Prochlorococcus marinus str. MIT 9515: one gene and its partner. The protein of the gene in region 2 interacts with the protein of the main gene of each other region in a pairwise test. Links are inferred from orthologs where the notes say so. Each region holds a gene or a part of one and is shown on either strand. Other genes may lie near its edges.

Evidence for each region.
Region 1: the proteins of P9515_RS01660 (region 2) and lpdA interact in binary tests that used the Escherichia coli proteins (3 or more experiments, as listed by UniProt). The link is inferred for Prochlorococcus marinus str. MIT 9515 from one-to-one orthologs.

The regions. Positions count from the first base shown.
Region 1 is NC_008817.1:1,287,818-1,298,661, forward strand. Bases 5,213-8,212 are described here. They hold lpdA (dihydrolipoyl dehydrogenase), read right to left. Parts: upstream 7,433-8,212; coding sequence 5,993-7,432; downstream 5,213-5,992. Other genes in these bases: trpC (indole-3-glycerol phosphate synthase TrpC), read right to left, coding at 5,213-5,982; P9515_RS07040 (TrmH family RNA methyltransferase), read right to left, coding at 7,429-8,212. Also shown: P9515_RS06995 (bifunctional ADP-dependent NAD(P)H-hydrate dehydratase/NAD(P)H-hydrate epimerase), read right to left, coding at 1-129; tRNA 2-thiouridine(34) synthase MnmA, read left to right, coding at 176-1,348; P9515_RS07005 (carbon-nitrogen hydrolase family protein), read right to left, coding at 1,322-2,764; P9515_RS07010 (FKBP-type peptidyl-prolyl cis-trans isomerase), read left to right, coding at 2,902-3,474; sodN (superoxide dismutase, Ni), read left to right, coding at 3,549-4,022; sodX (nickel-type superoxide dismutase maturation protease), read left to right, coding at 4,104-4,370; P9515_RS07025 (hypothetical protein), read right to left, coding at 4,367-5,035; more of trpC, read right to left, coding at 5,095-5,212; more of P9515_RS07040, read right to left, coding at 8,213-8,319; murA (UDP-N-acetylglucosamine 1-carboxyvinyltransferase), read left to right, coding at 8,479-9,855; P9515_RS07055 (aspartate aminotransferase family protein), read left to right, coding at 10,467-10,844. UniProt on the Escherichia coli protein: Lipoamide dehydrogenase is a component of the glycine cleavage system as well as of the alpha-ketoacid dehydrogenase complexes.
Region 2 is NC_008817.1:305,966-316,828, forward strand. Bases 3,975-6,993 are described here. They hold P9515_RS01660 (UvrD-helicase domain-containing protein), read right to left. Parts: upstream 6,679-6,993; coding sequence 4,270-6,678; downstream 3,975-4,269. Other genes in these bases: P9515_RS01655 (tRNA nucleotidyltransferase/poly(A) polymerase family protein), read right to left, coding at 3,975-4,262; P9515_RS01665 (hypothetical protein), read right to left, coding at 6,715-6,915. In the rest of the region: mtnP (S-methyl-5'-thioadenosine phosphorylase), read right to left, coding at 1-832; selenide, water dikinase SelD, read left to right, coding at 843-3,011; more of P9515_RS01655, read right to left, coding at 3,015-3,974; P9515_RS01670 (globin family protein), read left to right, coding at 7,096-7,623; P9515_RS01675 (phycobiliprotein lyase), read right to left, coding at 7,607-8,158; P9515_RS01680 (hypothetical protein), read right to left, coding at 8,133-8,312; P9515_RS01685 (TVP38/TMEM64 family protein), read right to left, coding at 8,422-9,051; P9515_RS01690 (hypothetical protein), read left to right, coding at 9,270-9,689; P9515_RS01695 (hypothetical protein), read left to right, coding at 9,910-10,104. UniProt on the Escherichia coli protein: A helicase with DNA-dependent ATPase activity. Unwinds DNA duplexes with 3'-5' polarity. Translocates on single-stranded DNA with 3'-5' polarity. Initiates unwinding more efficiently from a nicked substrate than double-stranded DNA.

The DNA of each region.
Region 1 (10,844 bases), 980 kb from region 2 along the record:
CCCAGCCTTTTCCATCAATGCCTCTTGAGGCATTCCTTTTGAAAACATTCGATTCTCTAGATCCAACATTTGCTTTGAATAAACAACTAGATGTTTAGAGTCAATTGTTGGCCATCCAATTTCTTTCATAATTAGTTCAAAGCTATTTAAAAGTATTCAAAATTTTTTAAATTCCATGTTAAAGACTCTAAAGGATAAAAAATTAGAAAACTGTTCCTCTATTAATAATAAATCCAAAAAACAAAAACATATTGTAGTTGGTCTTTCAGGTGGAGTAGATAGTTCCTTATCAGCGGCTCTTCTCATGGAAGATGGTTGGAAAGTTGAAGGCCTAACTCTTTGGTTAATGAAAGGAGAAGGTTCTTGCTGTTCTGAAGGATTAGTTGACGCAGCTGGTCTATGTGAAGATTTAGGAATTCAACATAATATATTAGATTCGAGAGTAATTTTTGAAAGGGAAGTAATTAAAAAGACTACAGAGGGATATGAATCGGGCTATACTCCACTTCCATGCTCGATGTGCAATAAGAATGTAAAATTTGAAGAAATGCTCAAATTTGTTATCAAACAAAAAGAGTTTACTTATATTGCTACTGGTCACTACGCAAGGGTTATAAAAAGTTCTTGCGAACACATCAACAACTCTGAGAATTTCCAATTCAAGGATTTCTTACTCCTAAGGGGGGCTGATAGAAATAAAGATCAGAGTTATTTTCTTTATAGTCTTTCCCAAGAAGTATTAAGCAGATTAATACTTCCACTAGGAGATCTTAAAAAAGAAGAAACAAGAAAAGAGGCCTTAAGATTAGGACTTAGAACTGCAAAAAAACCAGAAAGTCAAGATCTATGTTTAGTTGAACATTATGGATCTATGCAGAAATTTATTGATAATCATGTAAAAACGAAAAATGGTGAAATCAAACATATAAATGGAAAAACTCTTGGCACTCATAATGGAATTCAACATTTCACAATTGGGCAAAGAAAAGGTTTGGGTATTGCATGGCCAGAGCCCTTGTACGTAGAAAGTTTAGATAAACAAAAAAATATAGTATATGTCGCGAACAAAAATGACCTTTTAAAAAGAGAAGCCATAATTAAAGAAGTTAACTGGGTATCAATTGAAGCGCCTATAAAAGAGATAGAAGTAGAAGCACAAATAAGATATAGGAGCGAACCAGTAAAAGGAATTTTAGTTCCTTTAAAAAGTAAAGATAATTTGACTAAAAGGTTTAAATTAATTTTCGAAGATAACCAAAGCTCAGTCACTCCTGGTCAAGCTGCAGTTTTCTATAAAGGTGAAATTCTATTAGGGGGCGGATTAATTAGTGAATTTTCCAAAAAATAAATTTAATCCGACTAAAAATAAAAATAATAAAAACAAAGGCCTTTCCCCATACCTTGTGTAGAAAGTTTTTACTTTAGAGAAATTAGGATTTACAACTTCATTTTGCTCAGTATTAGGATCAAATAGTTTAATTACTCTTCCTTCTTCACTTATTATTCCGGAGGGGCCAGTATTTGAAACAATCACATTATCTTTTTTATTTTCTATACTTCTTAAACTTGCCAAAGAAATGAATTGATCATGAAGCTTGGTTGGATAAGGATCTAAGTTGGCTACAGAAATTATTAGTTCTGCGCCACTTTTTACAGCATTTCGTATTTTAAATTCATCACTAATTTCGTAACAAATGGCTATTGCAAGTGGCGGAGTGAATTTCCATTCAAATAATCTTGAATTTGGGCCTGGTTGAATACCTCCGACTGCAGAAAGTCCTTTAGAGAAAATATTTAAGAATCTTGGAACTTTCTCCCCCAAAGGTACAAGTCTATTTTTATCAATGAATGATGAATGGGTTTTATCTCCAACTTGATATCCAAGCAATGAACTTCTTAGGCCATTTGCAGAGTTTCTAAAACCTCCTGCTAACATTTCAATTTTACTTTTGAAAGATAAATTGAAATTATTATTGAAAGTTCCTTCAGGAGTAATAAGGAGTTTTGCTTTATTAGATAAAGCAATTTTTTGAGCAGCAATCAATCTATCATTCATAAATTCATTATTAAAATAAATTTTCTCTCTTGTGGGCATGTTAGGTTGCCATAGAGCTACGGGAAAGTCATTATTTCTATCAATTGGTTTTGTTAGGCCTCCAATAAAATGTAAAATGACAATTATCAAAAGCCCAAAAAGGATTGTTTTTTTTAAATGATATTTTCTTTTCCATTTCTCATAAATCAAATATAACCAAAAACCTATAATTAATTGCACTATACATAAACCACTTGCACCAATCCATCTTGCTAAACCAGCAAGATACATGTCTCCTGGAACTATTCCTTCGCCTAAACCTATCCAAAAAAGAGGCGTTTGGGAAAGAATGAATTCTCCTATACCCCAGGAAAAAGATAACAATAAAACTTTTGTAATTAATGGTAAAAAGTTCATTTCAGAAATATTTTTTTTGAGATAAATTATCCTGCTTAAAAGACCCCATAAAGAGACCAATATTCCTCCAATCAAAGAACAACCTAACAATATTGAAATGGCGATAATAAAACTTGATATCGAGGAAAAACCTAGCCAGGTCAATGGGTGAAGTTCAAGAAGCCAAGAATGACTTACTAAAATAAAGAAAAACCCCCAAATAAAGTTTGCTAATTTTTTATCATTTCCACTCCATAAAATAAACAATGATATTGGCATGAAAAACAACCACAATTGATTTGAGGTAGCAATTCCTCCGAAGACACCTCCCAAACACGGGTAAAAATAACTATTAAACTTTTTGTGTTGAGTGTTGTTTAACAATATAAAATTTCTAAATTAATTTTTTAAAAAACATAAATTATTGTACCTTTTTCTGTAGTATTAAATGTAGTAACTTTTTAAATTCAGTGAAAGAAGTTTTAATTAGTTTTACGATTTTTGTATTTTGCATTTCATTAACTCTTTTTAGTCAATTTAATTCTCCTCAAGTTGTTAATGCATCTGAATCAAAAACTGAAATCGTAAATAAAATACCTACTACAAAATCATCTAATGTTTCGAATACCAACATATTCGAACTAGACCCATCTGACCCAAACCCAATACTTTTTGCCATGGTTGAAGAAACACAAGAAGACAGCAACTCTAGAACTACAGAAAGTGGATTGATTATTTTAGATATGGTTAAAGGAGAGGGAGATGAAGCTAACTCAGGACAAACAGTTACTGTTAATTATACTGGAATTCTAGAGGATGGAACCCAATTTGATACCAGTATTGGTAGGGCGCCATTCAGTTTCCCATTAGGTGCTGGAAGAGTAATTAAGGGTTGGGATGAAGGAGTAGCTGGAATGAAAGTAGGAGGGAAAAGAAAATTAACAATACCTCCTGAATTAGGTTACGGAACAAGAGGAGCTGGAAATGTAATTCCTGCAAATGCAACTTTAATTTTTGAAGTTGAATTATTAAAAGTCAATTAAAGTAAGAAATAACATCCAAAACTTTTCAATTTAGTTAAACAACAAGTAAGATATATTCAGTTATACAAAAACGAATGTTAACTAAATTATTAAATTCTTTTTTAAATAAAAATTCTAAATTGGAAGTTCATGCTCATTGTGACGGGCCATGTGGCGTTTATGATCCCGCTTCTGCAAGAGTTGCTGCAGAAGCAGTATTGGCAATGACCAAGAAGCTTCTTGCGCTTACTCCTCCTTCAAGTACTGACTCGGGAGATTGGGCTGCTTACAGTAATACCTTTTCCAGGTTTGTCGCAGTTAAAGAAGAACAGGCTAAAGAAACTAAAAAAGAAATTTTAATTTTGTGGACAGATTATTTCAAGCCAGTTCACTTAGAAACTTATCCAGAACTATATGAGACAATTTGGAAAGCAGCAAAATTATGTAGTGCTTGCAAAGTAAATATCGATTTAACTCAAGCAGAAGAGTTAATGAATTATGTAGAAAAAATACATACTATTTTTTGGGAATCTAAAGGAAGAAGTGATGCTTTCGTAAAAGCAAGCTAGTTTATCATTTTAAAAAACTTTTTAGATTTAATTGCATTTTTTTTCGGATTAAGAAAAACAGCAATTGTATGCGGTAATTCTATGCTTCCTACTTTAAAAGAAAGTGATATAGTTTTTTTTAAAAAATATATTAAAAACAAATCACTCTTAAAAGTGGGTCAAATAGTTATTTTCTATCATCCTCTTAAAAACATAAAGCTGATTAAAAGGATAGGTAAAATTAGTAAAAATAGTATCGAAGTTTTTGGGGATAATATTGAATATAGTGATGACAGCAATAAATTTGGTTCTATTAGCAATGAAAAAATTATTGGAATAGTTACTTCTAGTATTAAAAAAATCTTTTAGGTCAAAAAAAGAGCAGTACTCTTTTGCACCCAAAATAAGCCCATAGAAAAAGATAAGCCCCCAGCAAAAGCTATTAACCTTCTAAGAAATTTTTGCCCTGTATTTAAAGTTGTTAAAGATATTAGACCAGTAAATAAAATCATACTTGCTAAAGAACCAATCAAATACGATATCAAATAAGCAGACGCACTAATAAGCGGTAAAGCTAATGCTGGAAGTACTGCAAGAATATGAGAACCGCCTGCTAAACCATGAAGGAGACCTAAACCTGTCAATGCATGTGAATGTTTATTATCCTTTTTTTTTGCTTCACTATGAAAATGAAGATGATGATGAGCTACGCCATTATGTTGATGAGAATGAGAGTGAATATTTAAAGGTAAAGAATTTTTTATGGCAAAGACTCCAACAATAAGAAGTGAGATTCCAACAAAAAATTCAGCAAAGTTAGAAAATTTACTTAAAGGGGTAATATCCTTTATGAAAACTGCTAGAACAGCTAAAAATATCACTCCTGAAGAATGTCCTAAACCCCATGAGATACTATTTTTTGCTGCAATTTTTGGACTTGTAATTGCTGATGGTGCCATGGCAATAAGATGATCAGCACCACTTACTACATGAACAAATCCAGCAATGATTCCAGTTACTATTACAACCTGCATTTATAAATAAAATACAACCTTATAATACTCAGATTTATAGCACAAATATCAACCCTAAATTAAATTGATTTAAATAATTTTTTAAAAGAGTGTTCAATATCACATTCCCTCATAAACCTTTCTCCAATTAAAACTCCCTTAATTCCAATTGAAACAAGCTTTTTTAACTCTTCAGAGTTGTTTATTCCAGATTCACTAATAGGAATAATATTATGTTTTGAAAATATATCGGAATATTTACTCATCATTTCTATTGATGTTTTTAGATCAGTTTTAAAAGTCTTCAAGTCTCTATTATTAATTCCTATTAAATCAAATAATTTAAAACTCAATATTCTTTTAAGTTCTTGCTCATCATGAACTTCAACTAAAACACTCATCCCTAAATTGTCTGCAATTTTCTTCAAATAAAATAAATCATCATCGCTTAATATTGCGGCAATTAATAATATTGCATCAGCACCAGATACTCTCGCTTTATATATTTGATAAGCAGAAATAATAAAATCTTTGCAGAGCAAAGGCAGATTAGTAGCTCCTCGGACATCTTGAAGTATTTCATAACTCCCTTGAAAAAATCTTTTATCAGTAAGCACAGAGATACATGAGGCCCCAGATCTTTCATAACTAAAAGCAATTTCATTTGGTCTAAAGTCTTCTCTAATCACCCCTTTACTAGGACTAGCTTTTTTAATCTCAGCAATTACTCCCGGTTTGATTTTGGATTGTAAAATACTTTTACCAAAATCTTTTGTTGGGGGAAGTTTATCAAGCTTTTTTATCAGATCTTCAAGTGAGACTATTTTCTTGAAATTCTTGATTTCAATATCTTTGTACCAAACAATTTCTTCAAGAATATTTTTTGCTTTTGCCTCTCTATGAGGAACGGCATACTCTAAATTTTCTACCCTAACTGTTGGATTTGGTGGCCTACGTCTTATTTCCATAAAAAATCAATTACTTTACTTGAGAAGCTGCCTGTTTATAGGCGACCTCAACGACTTCACTAAGAGTAGGGTGAGTATGTACTTCAGAAGCTAGCTGAATTACATCTTGATTTCTAGAGATCGCATTTGCAATTTCTTGAATCAAATCAGCTGCATGCATTCCAAAGATGTGCGCGCCTAATACTTTTCCACTATCTTTATTGAAAAGTAACTTAAGAATTCCATCGCTTTCTAATTCTGCTAGTGCCTTGGAATTAGCTTTAAAATAGCTTTTCACAACCCCTAAAGTAAAATCTTCTTTAATTGCTTTTTCTTTAGCATCAGTTTCAGATAGGCCTACTGAACTTATCTCAGGGTGAGTAAATGTTGCAGCTGGAATACTTCCATAATTAATCTCAATATTTTTTCCACATATATTATCAACAGCTATTGTTCCTTGAGCTGCTGCTGTATGGGCGAGCATAAGTTTACCAGTAACATCACCAACGGCCCAAACATTAGGAATTATTTTTTTACCATTTATCACTCTCATTTGATCATCAATAGGAATATAACCTTTAACAGTTTCGATACCAACTGAATCAAGATTTAGATTCTTACTATTAGGACTCCTGCCAGTAGCCACAAGAACGGCATCAACTTCTAAGTTCTCAACAATTTCCTTTGATTTTGCATCCGTAAGTTCTATCTTTACGGGGCATCCGGGTGTGATCTTAGTCGCAAATACATTAGACTTAGTGTCAATATCTCTTGATTGAATTAGATTTTTCTTAGCTATTTTTGTAATATCAGGGTCAAAGGTGGGCATTATATTTTCTAAAGCCTCGATCATGGTCACTTCACAACCTAGAGCAGTATATACATCGGCGAATTCTAAACCTATATATCCACTTCCAATAATAGCTATCCATCTTGGGAGCCATTCAAGTTTAACTGCTTCATCACTTGTGAAAACTGTTCTATTATCTAAATTTATTCCGGGAGGTACAAAAGGAGAAGAACCTGAAGCAATAACTGTATTTTTACATGTAAAGATCTTATCAATTCCATTCTTATCTCTTACTCCTACTTTTTGATTACCCTCAAGTCTTCCAAATCCTAAGATAATTTCAACTCCACTTCTTTTTAGAGTTTTTGTTAAATTTTCTCTTACATTTGAGACTAAGTTATTAGCATGATCAGCAATCTTTGATCTTTCGAATCTGACAGGTGAAGCATGAATACCGAACCTTGATAAATGTTCATAATTGGCTATTTCTCTAACTTTTCCACTTGCTGCCAAAAGAGCTTTCGAAGGCACGCACCCTTTATTTACACAAGTGCCTCCCATATCTCCAGACTCAACGATAGCAACTTTAAGACCTTTGCCTGCAGCATGTTTGGCTGCATCAAACCCTCCATACCCTGCGCCAATTACTATTAAATCAAAGTCAAAATTTAAATCAGTCACTTTTGTATTCTTGAATTAGAAATATATGCGACTCTTTTTCGTTCAAGTAATAACGGAACTGCAACACAAGCCACATTCAATGATTCTACAAGCTCACTATGCGGAATAGTAATTGTTTCAGTAAAAGCTTCTTGAATTCTTTCATGAATCCCATTACCTTCATTACCCAATATAAGTGCAGTTGGTTTAGACCAATCAATTTCCCAATACGGTTTTTGAGATTTATCAGGATTTTTATTATGGCTACTTGTAGAAATTATTTGAAACCCATTTTTCGAAAATTGATCTAATGACGTCAATAATGAATTAATTATTTCTTCTTCACCTCCATCAAATCTTTTAAATGGTAGATGAAAAACAGATCCACTAGAAGCTCTTAATACCTTTTGCCCTAATGGATTCGCCCCTCCTGCCAATAAAACCTTGTTAACCCCAGCAGCTAAAGCTGTTCTAAAAAGGTTCCCCATATTCCCGGGATCTTGTATCCTATCAAGAACTAGCATAAAGTCATCTTCATTATTAATTTCAAAATTAAGTATTGATGAACTCTGCACCAAAGCTGCTACTCCATCTGGATTTTTTGTGGACACTGCTGACGCTAAAACTTCTTCTGAAACGACAATTATTAAAGATGGATCAAATTTTTGTGAAAGTTCCTCATTTTTATAAAGCCATTTTTCAGTAGTTAAAATTTTTGAAGGATAATTACCAGACTTAATAATTTCTTCGATCAAATGAGTGCCTTCAATACAAAAATAATCTTTATCTTTTGTATTAGATCCTTTTTTAAATGATCTAAATCTTTTAACTAAAGCATTACTTTTACTAGTGATTTTTGGATAAATATTTTCTATAATAATTAAGGATAATTTTGATGTTAAATACATCTTAGTTACTTAAATATTTTGATCAATTATTTTTTTAAAATCTTAATTCTTAGCAAATTATATCTATACCCTTTACTATTACTTAATATTCTACACGTTACAGAAGCTGGACTTCCTATACTAATTTTGTCATCATTAAACCAATAAAAATTTTTCTTAATGGTTTGCGAAAGCAACAATAAGTCATATCTTAAATCCCAAAATTTAAAGATTATTGGCAAAAATAGCTTAAGAGGGAATGTAAAAATAAGTGGTGCAAAGAATTCTGCATTAGTATTACTTGCAGCATCATTACTAACTGACGAAAAAATCATTTTAGATAATGTTCCTCTTCTGACTGATATTGAGAAAATGGGTAATATTCTTAAGAATTTAGGAGTAAAATTACATAATAAAGATCATCAATTAATAATTGATTCAAAAAATATATCCATACAAGAACTTCCATATGAGCTTGTAAATGGATTAAGAGCTAGTTTCTTTTGTATAGGAGCATTATTAACAAGATTTGGAAAGGCTTCACTACCTTTACCCGGTGGCTGTAATATTGGTGAAAGACCTATAAACGAGCACATAAATGGGCTAAGGGCACTAGGTGCAGAAATTATTATTGAAAAAGAAGTCGTAAAAGCAAAACTAATCAAGAAGAAAAGTAAACTATTTGGTGCAAATATCAGATTAAATTGTCCCAGTGTTGGAGCTACTGAAACATTAATAATGGCAGCATCCTTAGCAGAAGGTAGAACTATAATAGAAAATGCGGCAAGGGAGCCTGAAATACAAGACTTATGTCAGATGTTAAATAAAATGGGTGCAAAAATTTATGGTGCAGGTAAAGAAAAAATAATTATTGATGGAGTTCAAAAACTTCATGGATGTTCTCACAAAGTAATTCCTGATAGAATAGAAGCTGGAACTTTTTTAATAGCAGCTGCTGCAACTTCATCCTCAATTACAATCTCTCCAGTAATCCCAAATCACTTAGAGGCAGTATTAAATAAGTTAGAAGAGAGTGGAAGTAAAATAGAAAAAAAAGGAAATTCGATTTCAATATCTGGGAAAAGTATCAAAGCTGTAAAAATCAAAACTGCTCCATTTCCAGGATTTCCTACAGACCTTCAAGCTCCATTCATGGCTCTTATGACTATAGCTAAAGGAACATCAATGATCTCTGAAAGAATTTTTGAAAACAGAATGCATCACGTTAACCTATTAAATCAAATGGGGGCTGCCATAACAGTGGATGACAATACAGCGATTATAAATGGAGTTAAGAAATTAAAAGGAATGAATTTAGTTGGTTCAGACTTGAGATCCTCAGCCGCGTTAATAATAGCTGCTTTAATTTCTGAAAATATTAGTCATATTTATGGTCTTGAGCATTTAGACAGAGGATATGAAAACTTTGAGTTTAAGTTAACCAAACTAGGAGCAAAAATCATAAGAGAAGTTGACGGTGGAATACAAACAAAATCGAAGAATTCTTCTGAGATTCACCCTACCAAAAATTTAGATATAAATTTTAATGTTGCCTAGTTCAAACATAAGCTACGTTTGCTAACGAAACACACCCTAAAAATATAAAAGATAATACTAAAAAACGAACTGACCAATATTTATTTAAACCTTTGATATTTAAATTTTTCATACCCAAGTACCATTGCTAGAACCGAAAGCTGTAAGAATTGCTACTGCTATAAAAAGGTATGGAGCAAACTTGAAGGATAAATTTTGAGTTTTGTTTTTTGTCTTAAAGGATGTCATCTTTACTCTGTAATTACAAAGGAATATAACATAATACAACTATTTGTGAAGCTTAATTTAGTCAAATCCTTACAATATCCCAGATAAGTACCAATAATGTGTCGAAACTGTGTAGGAGTTCACATTTTTTGCAAATATTGCCTTCGAAAGATTTTCGATTTAAAGCTTCATTTTTATATCGTTGATTATTTCTACTGATTGATAAACAAACAAGATAAATTTGTATAAAGCAGAGAAAGTAGTCAATAAATTAAATTTTGTTATAATAAAAAAGTTGTTTATTCTTCAAAAGCCTTGGGAGCGTGGTGGAATTGGTAGACGCACCGCACTCAAAATGCGGCACCTTCGGGTTTGTCGGTTCAAGTCCGACCGCTCCCACTTTAATGAATACCTATACAAGGTTTAATATATCTTTTAAAAAGGGCGAAGGATGCTGGCTTTGGGACACAAGAGGTAAGAAATATCTTGATGCAGTTGCTGGGATAGCAACATGTAGTCTTGGGCATAGCGATAGAATCCTTAGAAAAAAGTTAGTAGCTCAACTAAAAAAACTACAACATATTTCTAATCTCTATAAAATTGAAGAGCAAGAAGAATTAAGTAAATATCTTACTAAGCAGAGTTGTGCAGAAAGTGTTTTTTTCTGTAACAGTGGAGCCGAGGCGAATGAGTCAGCAATTAAATTAATTAAAAAATTCGGCAACAAAATATATACAGGTAAAGAGACTTTTATTCTTGCAGCTGAGTCAAGTTTTCATGGA
Region 2 (10,863 bases):
GGGTTATTAAACCATCTTTCAAAGAAAAATGTGATTTGCTTTTAGGTCTATCTCTATCAATAACTTTCGCTATTTCAAAGACAATTTTATTAGCAACTTCAGTATTAGTTCTGAGATTTTCCAAAACCATCTCTACTGATACTTCTTGATGAGTTTGATGCCAGCAATCATAATCAGTAACCATGGATAGTGAAGAATAGGCTATCTCAGCTTCTTTAGCTAATCTTGCTTCAGTGTGATTAGTCATACCTATTATTGAACAACCCCAACTTCTATATAAGTTAGATTCTGCTCTGGTTGAGAAAGCCGGCCCTTCCATTGCTAGATATGTTCCTCCTCTATGTAATTGTCTTCCCCCCGGTATAGTTTTTTCTCCAACATTGGCTAGGATTTCTGATAAATTCCTACAGAAAGGATCACCCATAGTTACATGAGCTACTGCTCCTTCATTAAAAAATGTTGTAGGTCTTTTATGAGTTCGATCAATAAATTGATCGGGAATAACAATATCAAGGGGCCTAATTTGTTCTTGAAGGGAGCCAACTGCAGATGGAGCAATTATCCATCTCACACCAATAGATCGGAGAGCCCAAATGTTAGCTTTGTAAGGGATATCTGTTGGATTGAGACTATGTGTTCTACCATGTCTTGCTATAAAAGCAATTTCTAAGTTGCCAATTTTAAAGAGCCTAATTGAATCAGAAGGTTTACCATAAGGAGTATTGACCTCAAATTCTTCATGACATTCTATTTTGTCAATTGAATAGAAACCACTCCCACCAATTACTCCTAATCTTGATTCTTTAATTGGTAATAAATGCTGTTTATTCATTGTGAAACAAATGACTATTAATCATCTAGTACTAATTGGAGGAGGACATACAAATGTTCTTTTGATGAGAAAATGGTTGATGAATCCTAAATTAATGCCAGAAATACCTATCTCAATTATATCTAGAGATACTGATTTAGTTTATTCGGCTATGTTCCCTTCTGTTATTTCTAAATCAATTTCTTTAAATGATAGCTTAATTGATATAAGATCTCTAGCTAAAAAGGCCAAAATATCTTTCATACAAAATGAAGTATTAAATATTGATTTTCACTTAAAAAAAATTTGTTTAAAAAATAGACCCTCAATTGGTTACTCAAAATTAGTACTTAACTACGGAAGTCAAACCAAAATCTCAGGAGAATTTGAAGATTTAGTCAATAATCAAATTGCTTTCCCTATTAAACCTTTTTTTAAAGCTTATGAGTTAATTAAAAACGAAGATAAGAATGATTCTGAACCTGAAAAACCTTTTATTATTGTTGGGAGTGGTCTCGCAGCAATTGAAATTGCATTTGCTCTAAGAAAAAGATGGGAAAAAAGATCTTTAAAGATTCTTTGCAAAACATATAAAATTGATACTAAAATTTCAAAAAGTTTATATAGATCGAATATAGAACTAGTTAAAAGCCTTCCTGTTGATTATGGAAAGATTCTCTTATGTACAGGAAATTCTTCACCTCTATGGGTACAAAGTTATAATTCAGAATTAGATTCAAAAGGACGATTTTTAACAAATCAGAATTTAAGGTTGAAAAATTTTTCAGGGATTTTTGCAACTGGTGATTGCGCAGTCATAGAAACCTCTAAGAGACCTTCATCAGGAATATTTGCAGTAAAAGCTTTGAATATATTGGCAGCTAATATTCAGCAGGACATAAAAGGTAAATCATTAAAAAGATGGTATCCCCAAAAAATCGGATTGCAAATAGTAAATTCTTATCCTAGGAAGATTCCCAAAGCTTTTGCCTTTTATGGTGATGTTGTGTTTGGGCCTTCTTTTTTTCTTTGGTATCTCAAAAATAAAATAGATGAAGGTTTTATTAAAAAATTTCGTATCTTAGAGCCGAAGATGAATCATAAAATCAGAGAAGGTGAGGAAATGGATTGTAGAGGATGTGCAGCTAAAATTCCTCAAAATATTTTAAATAAATCCTTAAGAAGTGCTCAACTAGAAAATTTTGCAACTTCTCCCGAGGATGCTGTACAAATTTATAATAATAATCAAGAAACTATTCTTCAAAGTGTTGATGGATTCCCCGCATTAATAAGTGATCCTTGGTTAAATGCAAAAATTACTGTTTTGCATGCTTGCTCAGATTTATGGGCTTGCGGAGCAAAACTTTCATCTGTTCAGGCCTTAATATCTCTCCCTAAAGTTGGAAAGGATTTTCAAAGCTACCTTTTTACTCATTGTCTGAAGGGCATAAAAACAACAGTTGAAGAACAAGGAGGTGAGTTGATTGGAGGTCATACTTTTGAGTCAAGAAGTTTAGTTGATAAACCTTATTCTTTAGGAATCGACATTTCTTTAACTGTTCAGGGTGTTTTGAGAAATGGAGCAAAACCATGGTTCAAATCCGGTATGCAAAAAGGGGATATTCTCCTAATGTCGCGACCTTTAGGCGTGGGAATATTTTTTGCTGCTCAAATGCAAAATATAAATTTGAAAGATAGTTCAGAGGAGATAATGAAAAATTTAGTTAAAAGCCAGCAACCATTGATTGAACAAATTTATTTTCTTCAAGATAAGTTTGGAGAAACGTTTATAAATGCAGCAACTGATATAACTGGCTACGGATTTATGGGACACCTTAAAGAGATGATTGATTCATCTAATTTATCAAGGAAAGATAATAACCTTGAACCTATAAATGTCTTATTAGATTTATTAGCATTTAAGGCTTATCCAGGAGTATTTGAGTTAATTCGTAAAGGTGTCAAAAGTTCTCTGTTCGAATCAAATAAAGAAATAATTGATCAAATTCTTTCAGAAAAACCAAAAAATAGAATTATTTCGTTTTCAAAAAAAAATAAAGTTAATAGTGAAAGTTTTAAAGAAAAAATATCATTATTATTAGACCCGCAAACATGTGGCCCACTTTTGATCAGTTGTGATCCTAAGTATGAAAGTTTTTTAAACGATGAATGGTATAAGGTTGGAGAAGTAATAAATTGATAGTCAGTTTCTTTTAATTTTATCGATCTCTATATATCTCAACCTTTTAATTTCATTACCCATTTCTTGCCCCGGATGCCATCCTTCACTTTTTAATGATGCTCCACTTTTCTTTGATTTAATAAATTTATAAATAAAAAGCCATCTAAAAAATGATTTCCAAAATTCCCCCCCGTTGCAAATTAACAATTTAACTGTTTCTTCATCTAGGTTTTTTGTTTCAATAAATTCAGTCCAATTTGAAGGAGTCAAATAGAGAAATTTTTCTTTTTCATTTTCTAATTGATTTGAAATATTTAGGTAATCTTTGAGTATTTTCTTTTCCTTGCTATTAATAAAAAATCTTTGACATGTTAGCTCAAAATTTTCTGAATTTTTTAATAAGTATAGAATATAATTTCCCTTTAATTTTTTAATCCACTTTAAACCCCTTAAAAATTTATTATCAATACTAATATTTTTATTTAAAATAGAAATAACTTCCCAATCATTTAGTAAAGAAACTATTTTTGCAAGATTGTCGTATTTGTATATTTCTGACAATTCCATCCTGATTCTAATACTTATTCCTGGAGGAAATCTAGATTTAGTATCATCGTTAATAACTGCCCATGGCCATCTCTTGACAGTATCTTGAGATTGTTTAAGTGATTTTTTTGAAATTTTAAAACCTAATCTCGATGCATATCTTGCGCATCTTATTATTCTACTAGGATCATCTTGAATACTATTTTCATGCAGCAAATGTAATTCTTTTTCTTTTATATGTTTGATGCCATCAAAGTAATCATAAATTTCTTGCTTTGAGAATTCAAAAGCTATGGCATTTATACTAAAATCTCTTCTTTTTAAATCCTCTTCAATACTTGTATGCTGTACGATTGGATTTAATCCTGGAGCTTCATAGGTTTCTTTTCTTGCAGAAGCTATATCAATTTTTAAATTGTTAATATTTAATTCAACAGTGTCATATATTTCAAACTCTTTTATTAGGCAAAGTTCTACATTTGATATGTTTTTTTTTATGAATTTTGCTAGATCAACTGAAGATCCTTCAGTAACTATATCTATGTCGATTGGGCTGAAAAAAGTCTTTTTATGAATTTTATTGATTAATAAATCTCGTATATAGCCACCTACTATTGCAACTTTAACGTTGCTATGCAATTTAATATAATTAGAAATTATATTAAATAAGTCAAAAGGAATTTTTAATATTGATTGATTTATATGAGCCGAAATATCATTCATTTCAATTTCAGTTTATTGCTCTTATTGGAGCTAATCTTGGGTCTAAAATTTTGCTACCTTTATCTCCAAATTTAACTGCTAACGATATTTTTTCTCCACTACCAAAAATATGTATAATTTCTCCCTTACCAAATTTGGAGTGAATTACTTTATCTCCTATTATCCAACTTTTACCTTTGCTGGGTCCGGAATATAGCTTTCTCACTGCATTGATAGGTTTATTTAAAAATTCATTTGAATTGTTCCTATCTACTCTTGTTAAACGGTCAAGATGTCGATCCCTTCTAATAGAAGCACCACCAGATTGAGGTAATTCGCCATCAATTAATTCCTCTGGTATTTCTGAGAGAAAGATTGACGGAATTGTTGGTTCTCGCATACCTCCCCACAATCTCCTCTCCCTTGCATGTGATAAGAAAACTCTCTCTTTAGCTCTTGTTATACCTACATAGCATAATCTTCTTTCTTCTTCTAGAAGAGAAGGCGTATCAATGGACCTATGGCTTGGGAACAAACCTTGTTCGAGTCCAGTTATAAATACATTTTGAAATTCTAATCCTTTACTGTTATGGAGAGTCATTAAAGTAACAGAGTTGGGATGATTTTTTTTCGTATCATTATCTGTTGTTAAAGCTGCTGTTGACAAGAATCCTTCTACATTTGCATTCTCTGTCTCTTCTTCGAATTGAGTAGCAGCATTTATTAATTCCTGCAGATTATTTCGTCTGTCTTCAGATTCCTCTGAACCAGACCTTAACAATTCATTTAAATAACCGCTTTTTTCTAAAATTAATTGAAGAATTTGAGCAGGTCCTGAGTTCTCTACGTAGCAAAGAAGGTCATTCATCAGGTCTGTGAATTTATTAATGCCCTTTGACGATCTACCTATAGTCTCATCTAAACTTTGTTTGTCATTTATGACCTCCCATAAAGGAATGTTTAACTTAATTGATAGATCACTAAGCTTTTGAATAGTTGTTTTTCCTATGCCTCTTCTCGGCACATTTATGATTCTCAAAAGGCTTACATTATCTGAAGAATTTACTAATACTTTTAAATAGGCAACTGCATCTTTAACTTCTCTTCTGTCATAAAAACGTAATCCGCCAAAGATTGTATAAGGTATTCTCCATCTTACTAGTGATTCTTCTAATACCCTAGATTGAGCCCTAGTCCTATATAGGATTGCGAAATTTCTCCAAATTGGTTGATTATTATAATTGTTTAGAGATCTTAATTTTGTTGTTATTGCTTCAGCTTCAGATATTTCATCATCACAGCTAAGCAACTTTAAAAGTTCTCCTTCTTCCTTTGTAGGCTTTAAAACTTTATCAATTCTTTCAGTATTATTTTCAATTAAAGAATTTGCAGCGTTAAGAATATTTGATGAAGATCTATAGTTTTCTTCTAATTTCACCAAAGATGCTTTCTTATCATTATTAGATGGACCTTTAAAATCTTCTTGAAATCCAATTAATATTCTAAAATCGGCTGCTCTAAAACTATAAATACTTTGATCAGCATCTCCAACAACAAAAATTGATCGATTATTCCATTCGCAAAATTTATTTGGTTTAGTATTACCAGCCGTAATTAATTTGATAAGTTCATATTGTGTCCTATTTGTATCTTGATATTCATCAACTAAAACATGCTGGAATCTTTTATGCCAGTAATCCCTAACTAAATCATTTTGCCTTAATAAAAAAACCGGAAGTAGTAAAAGATCATCAAAATCTAAAGCATTATTTTTAGAGAGAGATATTTTGTATCTTCTATAAGCATCTGCAATAACTTTATCAAAATGATTATCAGCTTTCTCTTCGAGTTCCTTAGCTGTAAAACATTGATTTTTTGCGTTACTAATTGCTCTCTTTATTTTCTTGGGATCAAATCTTTTTGGATCAAGACTCATATCTTGACTAATAATTTCCTTTACCAAGGTCTGAGAATCTGTCTCGTCATAAATAGAAAATTGCCTCGTCCATCTTAACCCTTCAGGATCTTGATATTTTTCAATATCGTATCTTAACAGCCTTGAAAATAGTGAATGAAAAGTTCCTATCCATAGGTCCTTGAGCCTTTCTTGATCAATATTTGTTCTTAATTGGTTTTGATCAAATTCTTTGAGAGTTGCCCAAGGCTGCCCAAATTGATTGAAAGCTAGTTCTTGTGCAAGTAGTACTTGAAGTCTTGCTTTCATTTCTTTTGCAGCTTTATTTGTAAAAGTTACTGCCAAGATATTATGAGGATCTACTGAGTGATTTTCTATTAAATTAGCAATTCGATGAGTAAGAGCCTTAGTTTTCCCACTACCTGCACCTGCTACAACTAGCAGTGGCCCATTGATATGATTGACTGCTTTTAGTTGTGCATTATTTAAAGAGTTAAAAAGGAAGTTGTGAGTTTGAGACACTTTCTGTAGGTTGTATGATCAAAGTTTGAACTTACTTTAATTTGAAGATTGAGTTTTAGACTCTAATTCTTCTAATGCTTTTTTTAAATTTATTAGTTCATTATTATTTTTGATTATTTCTTCGAACTTATTTTGAGGCATTTTTAATTTAATACTTCTTTCAAGAATTTCTTTTTCTAATCTTTTCTTGTAAGAAGAAACAAGTTTTTTTGATAATATTAATTCTTGTTTATCCAAAATTTTTAATCAAAAGTAGTTTTATCTTAGCGAAAAAATTTTTTTATTTACATTATTTTAAATATCACTTCGAAATGAAGTTTTTGATTAAGAACCATTTCGTTTATTTTCAAATGAAATTTTTTTAATTTACTCTGTTCTATAGTGCATAAATAGAAATTTTAAGTTTTTAATTTAGGAATGTCTGTACCAAATAATAATCAAATTTTATCAACCGATAGAAAATTAGAAAATATAAATAATAAAAATATTGAATACATAAAAGAATTTATAAATACTGCAAACTCAAGGTTAGATGCAATAAATTCGATAACAAATAATTCTCACGCAATTGCCGCTGATGCAGTGACCGCAATGATTTGTGAAAATCAAGATTCAATAAATTCAAAAATCTCCATAGATTCCACAAATAAGATGTCTGTTTGTCTAAGAGATGGAGAAATAATCTTAAGGATTGTTTCTTATCTTTTAATTTCGGATGATGAATCGGTTTTATCTAAAAGCTGTTTAAAGGATCTTAAAAATACTTATTTAGCCCTTGGAGTGCCTCTGAAAAATGCAATCCGAGTTTTTGAACTGATGAGAGATGCAACAATTTCTGATTTAAAATCCACAGTTAATGAAATGTCAGGAGAAAAGAGATTTCTTCAAGATTTAATTAGTAACACAGAGTTTCAATTTGAAAGAATAATCAATCTCTTAAAGTAGATATATTTCTTATCTCTGATGCATGTGAGGTTTGTATCACGGTATTGTTTTCTAGATTTCTAATTACTGAAAATCTAGATCTTATATGAGTTGATAAAAAACAAATTCTCTCTTCAGAAATTGTTGTACTGTAAACAGTTTTAATATTTAAGTTGTTATTCCCATCAATTAAATATTCTGAAGATACAATCACCGATTCAGAATATCCCTTATTGCGTATAACAATTCCTTTGTTTTTATCTTTTGGTGAAAATAATAATATAGTCTTATCTTTCTCAATTTTTTGATCCATCTCCCAATCGCTAATAGCCTGCCAACTTATTGATATTGCAATAACAGAAGGTTTAAAACCTAAATTAGATTTTTCTAAAAGTTCAACTACATTTTTATTATTTATTTCTAATTCTTGTATTAATATTCTACTACTTGAATTTTCTACTTCCTGAAAAGCAAGAGAGTGAGTGCTTCTTATGGATTTCCACTCTCCTAAACTTTTTCTTATGAATTCATTAATTGTTATGAGATTCTTCGTCAAGTTTTTCTTCTACTGAATAATGGTTAGCTTTTTGAATCATCCTTACCATTGAATCTACCATTAATCTTTTTGCAGAAGTCACTTTTAAGCCGGAAGGCGTAGTTGATATTTGTTCTCCAGGACGATCGTATGATGTTGGTCTAAATGGAGTCATATAAAATTTTAGAAATCAACAGAATTATATTCTTGCATGAATAGTCATTTTAGATGTTGTTGTTTGCAAAAATGTTATATCTTTTTTCAGGTTTCAGAATTCTTTATTTTTAAATTTTTCTTTTTGCTAAGCCTGAAATAGTAGCTAACGCAAACATACCAAGAAGAGCTATTCCTAAAAATAACCCCGCTCCTTGACTAACTCCAGCTCCAACAGCAACTAAAATGGAATCACTTATTAGAAGGCTTATTAATAAGGCAGGAGTGAATATTTTCCATCGAGTTCCTCCAATACCTATTGCGTAGCTAAGAAAATCAAAAAGTCCAGTCATAAGAAGACCTGTCATTAGAAAGAAATTTTCCTCTAATTGGTTTTGATTAAAACTTTCAATTCTTTTCATTGCTTTTGAACCCACTAACCCACGAACAGGACCACGACCAAAATATCTTGCTATGAAAAAAGCTGCTTGGCAAAAAACGATATCAGAAAAGACAATTGTTATGTAACCTTTCTGGAATCCTAATAAGGAGCCAGCCAGAAGTGAATAGGCTGAGCTCGGTAGAGCAGGTAAAATTATGCTTACTCCCCTAAGAACGAATATTCCAACAGGCGCCCAAATGCCCATACTTTCTACCTTGTCCCTAAGAGGATCAATTCCATAATTTTGGATCAAATAAATTAATACAATAAATATTGCTATAAAAAAAACTACTGAAAGGAATTTCTGAATTTTATTCATTATTTGTCTGACAATTTTTTAAGAAGTAACTTTGGAATTTAATATTTGATTCTATCTATAAAATAAATACTAATCAATAAAATTTTTTACAAAGTTTTAATCTTATAGTCTGCATCCCAATTTATAATTTAAAAACATTTTAGATCCTAAATAAAAATTTATAACTAAAAATTTTAAAGATTTCAACTTATAGATTTATAATTGTGTTCAAAAATTTTATGACTCAAATCAAGACTAAACTTTCATCAATAGTTTCCCAGAATACCTTGGCCTTGATTCTTTCGATAATTGTCGTTTTTAGCATATCAATAAAACAAACATACGCTTTATCTCATGAGTGGGTTGGAGTACCAATTAGTGAATACGGAGAACAATTATGGGATAGAAAAAGTATAAAAAGGAATGAAGATGGCTCTGTAAGAGTATTGAGCAAATTCATTCCAAAAACTAAAAGCGAAATTACTCAAGATATCCTTTATACAATGGATATAAATTGTTTTGAGAAATCCTTTAGGGATGTTGATGTTTTTACCGATGAGGCTAATAGCCGCTTAAATAATTTAGCTGATTGGAAAGATCCAAATGGAGATCAACTGATTTTAGGTGTTATTGGTCAAGTATGTAGAGTTGAAAACTAAGATTTTAATTTAGAAATATTTTAATAAAACCATACTTTGGAACAGTTCTTGAAGGAAATAAATCTTAGTCGAACGGAATCCTTATTTCTTTTGAAATTATTCAAATAATATATTTTGACTTCAATTTATATGAATTTTGACTTGATTCATCCACCGCAAAATCGTTCTGTTTCCATGACATTTTTATTGTAAAAAAAAATTATTAGATAATATCTGTTTTATGAAAACAGTAAAGATACCACCTTACTTAGTAATAGAGCCTTCAAAGGAGGTAATCTTTTATGTGCCAAACAAGTCTAATGATTTAAAGGATATTGATTCTTGGATAAAAGAACTAAATCTTACGGATTACAGCGGGATGATTATAAATAGTAAATGTATGTTCAATAGATTGAAAAACAAGGAATGTAACTAGAACAGTTTTTAGAACAGTAAATAGAACATCAGAAATCTTTTTGTAACTAGAACAGTTTTTGGAACAGTAAATAGAACATCAGAAATCATGTGTAAGCCATAGTAGTACAAAAATCAACAAAAATTTATTTGGAACTGACTTGATATACAAATTCTCAAAAAATTGTTTTTGATTCTAATAAATATTCCTCCTATTACTAAAGGGGAATTACTATTATCTAATTATTTTGAGTCATATATTCAATCTATAATGAATCTATAAATAATAAAAACCCAGTCTTTGACTGAGTTTGAAGGTGCCAGGACCCAGATTTGAACTGGGGACACGGCGATTTTCAGTCGCCTGCTCTACCAACTGAGCTATCCCGGCTCTAACTTATATACTCTAAATTAAGATGTGTAGTTTGTGAAACCCTTTTCATTAAAATTTTATATCTTGATTAAAGAAATAACAAATGAATACTATTTTTTTATATCAATTGCTAATTCTGAAGTTCCTAATGAACTTTTTTGCTCGAAACTATGATGATATTAGTAATTTTTCTCTTATTACTATCCACTGGGGACTTTTTAACATCTAATAATCCCTATTTTTGGAATGAAACTGTAAGTAAACATATTTAATTTTTATTATCCTTTTAATTCAATTTCAGCTAGACCTTCGAATAATGTATGCAAATAACATTAGTCTTCAACTGGTCTAGGGATAAGTATAGATTCTATACAAGGGTCATTACTCGAAATTTTTCATCTCTACTAT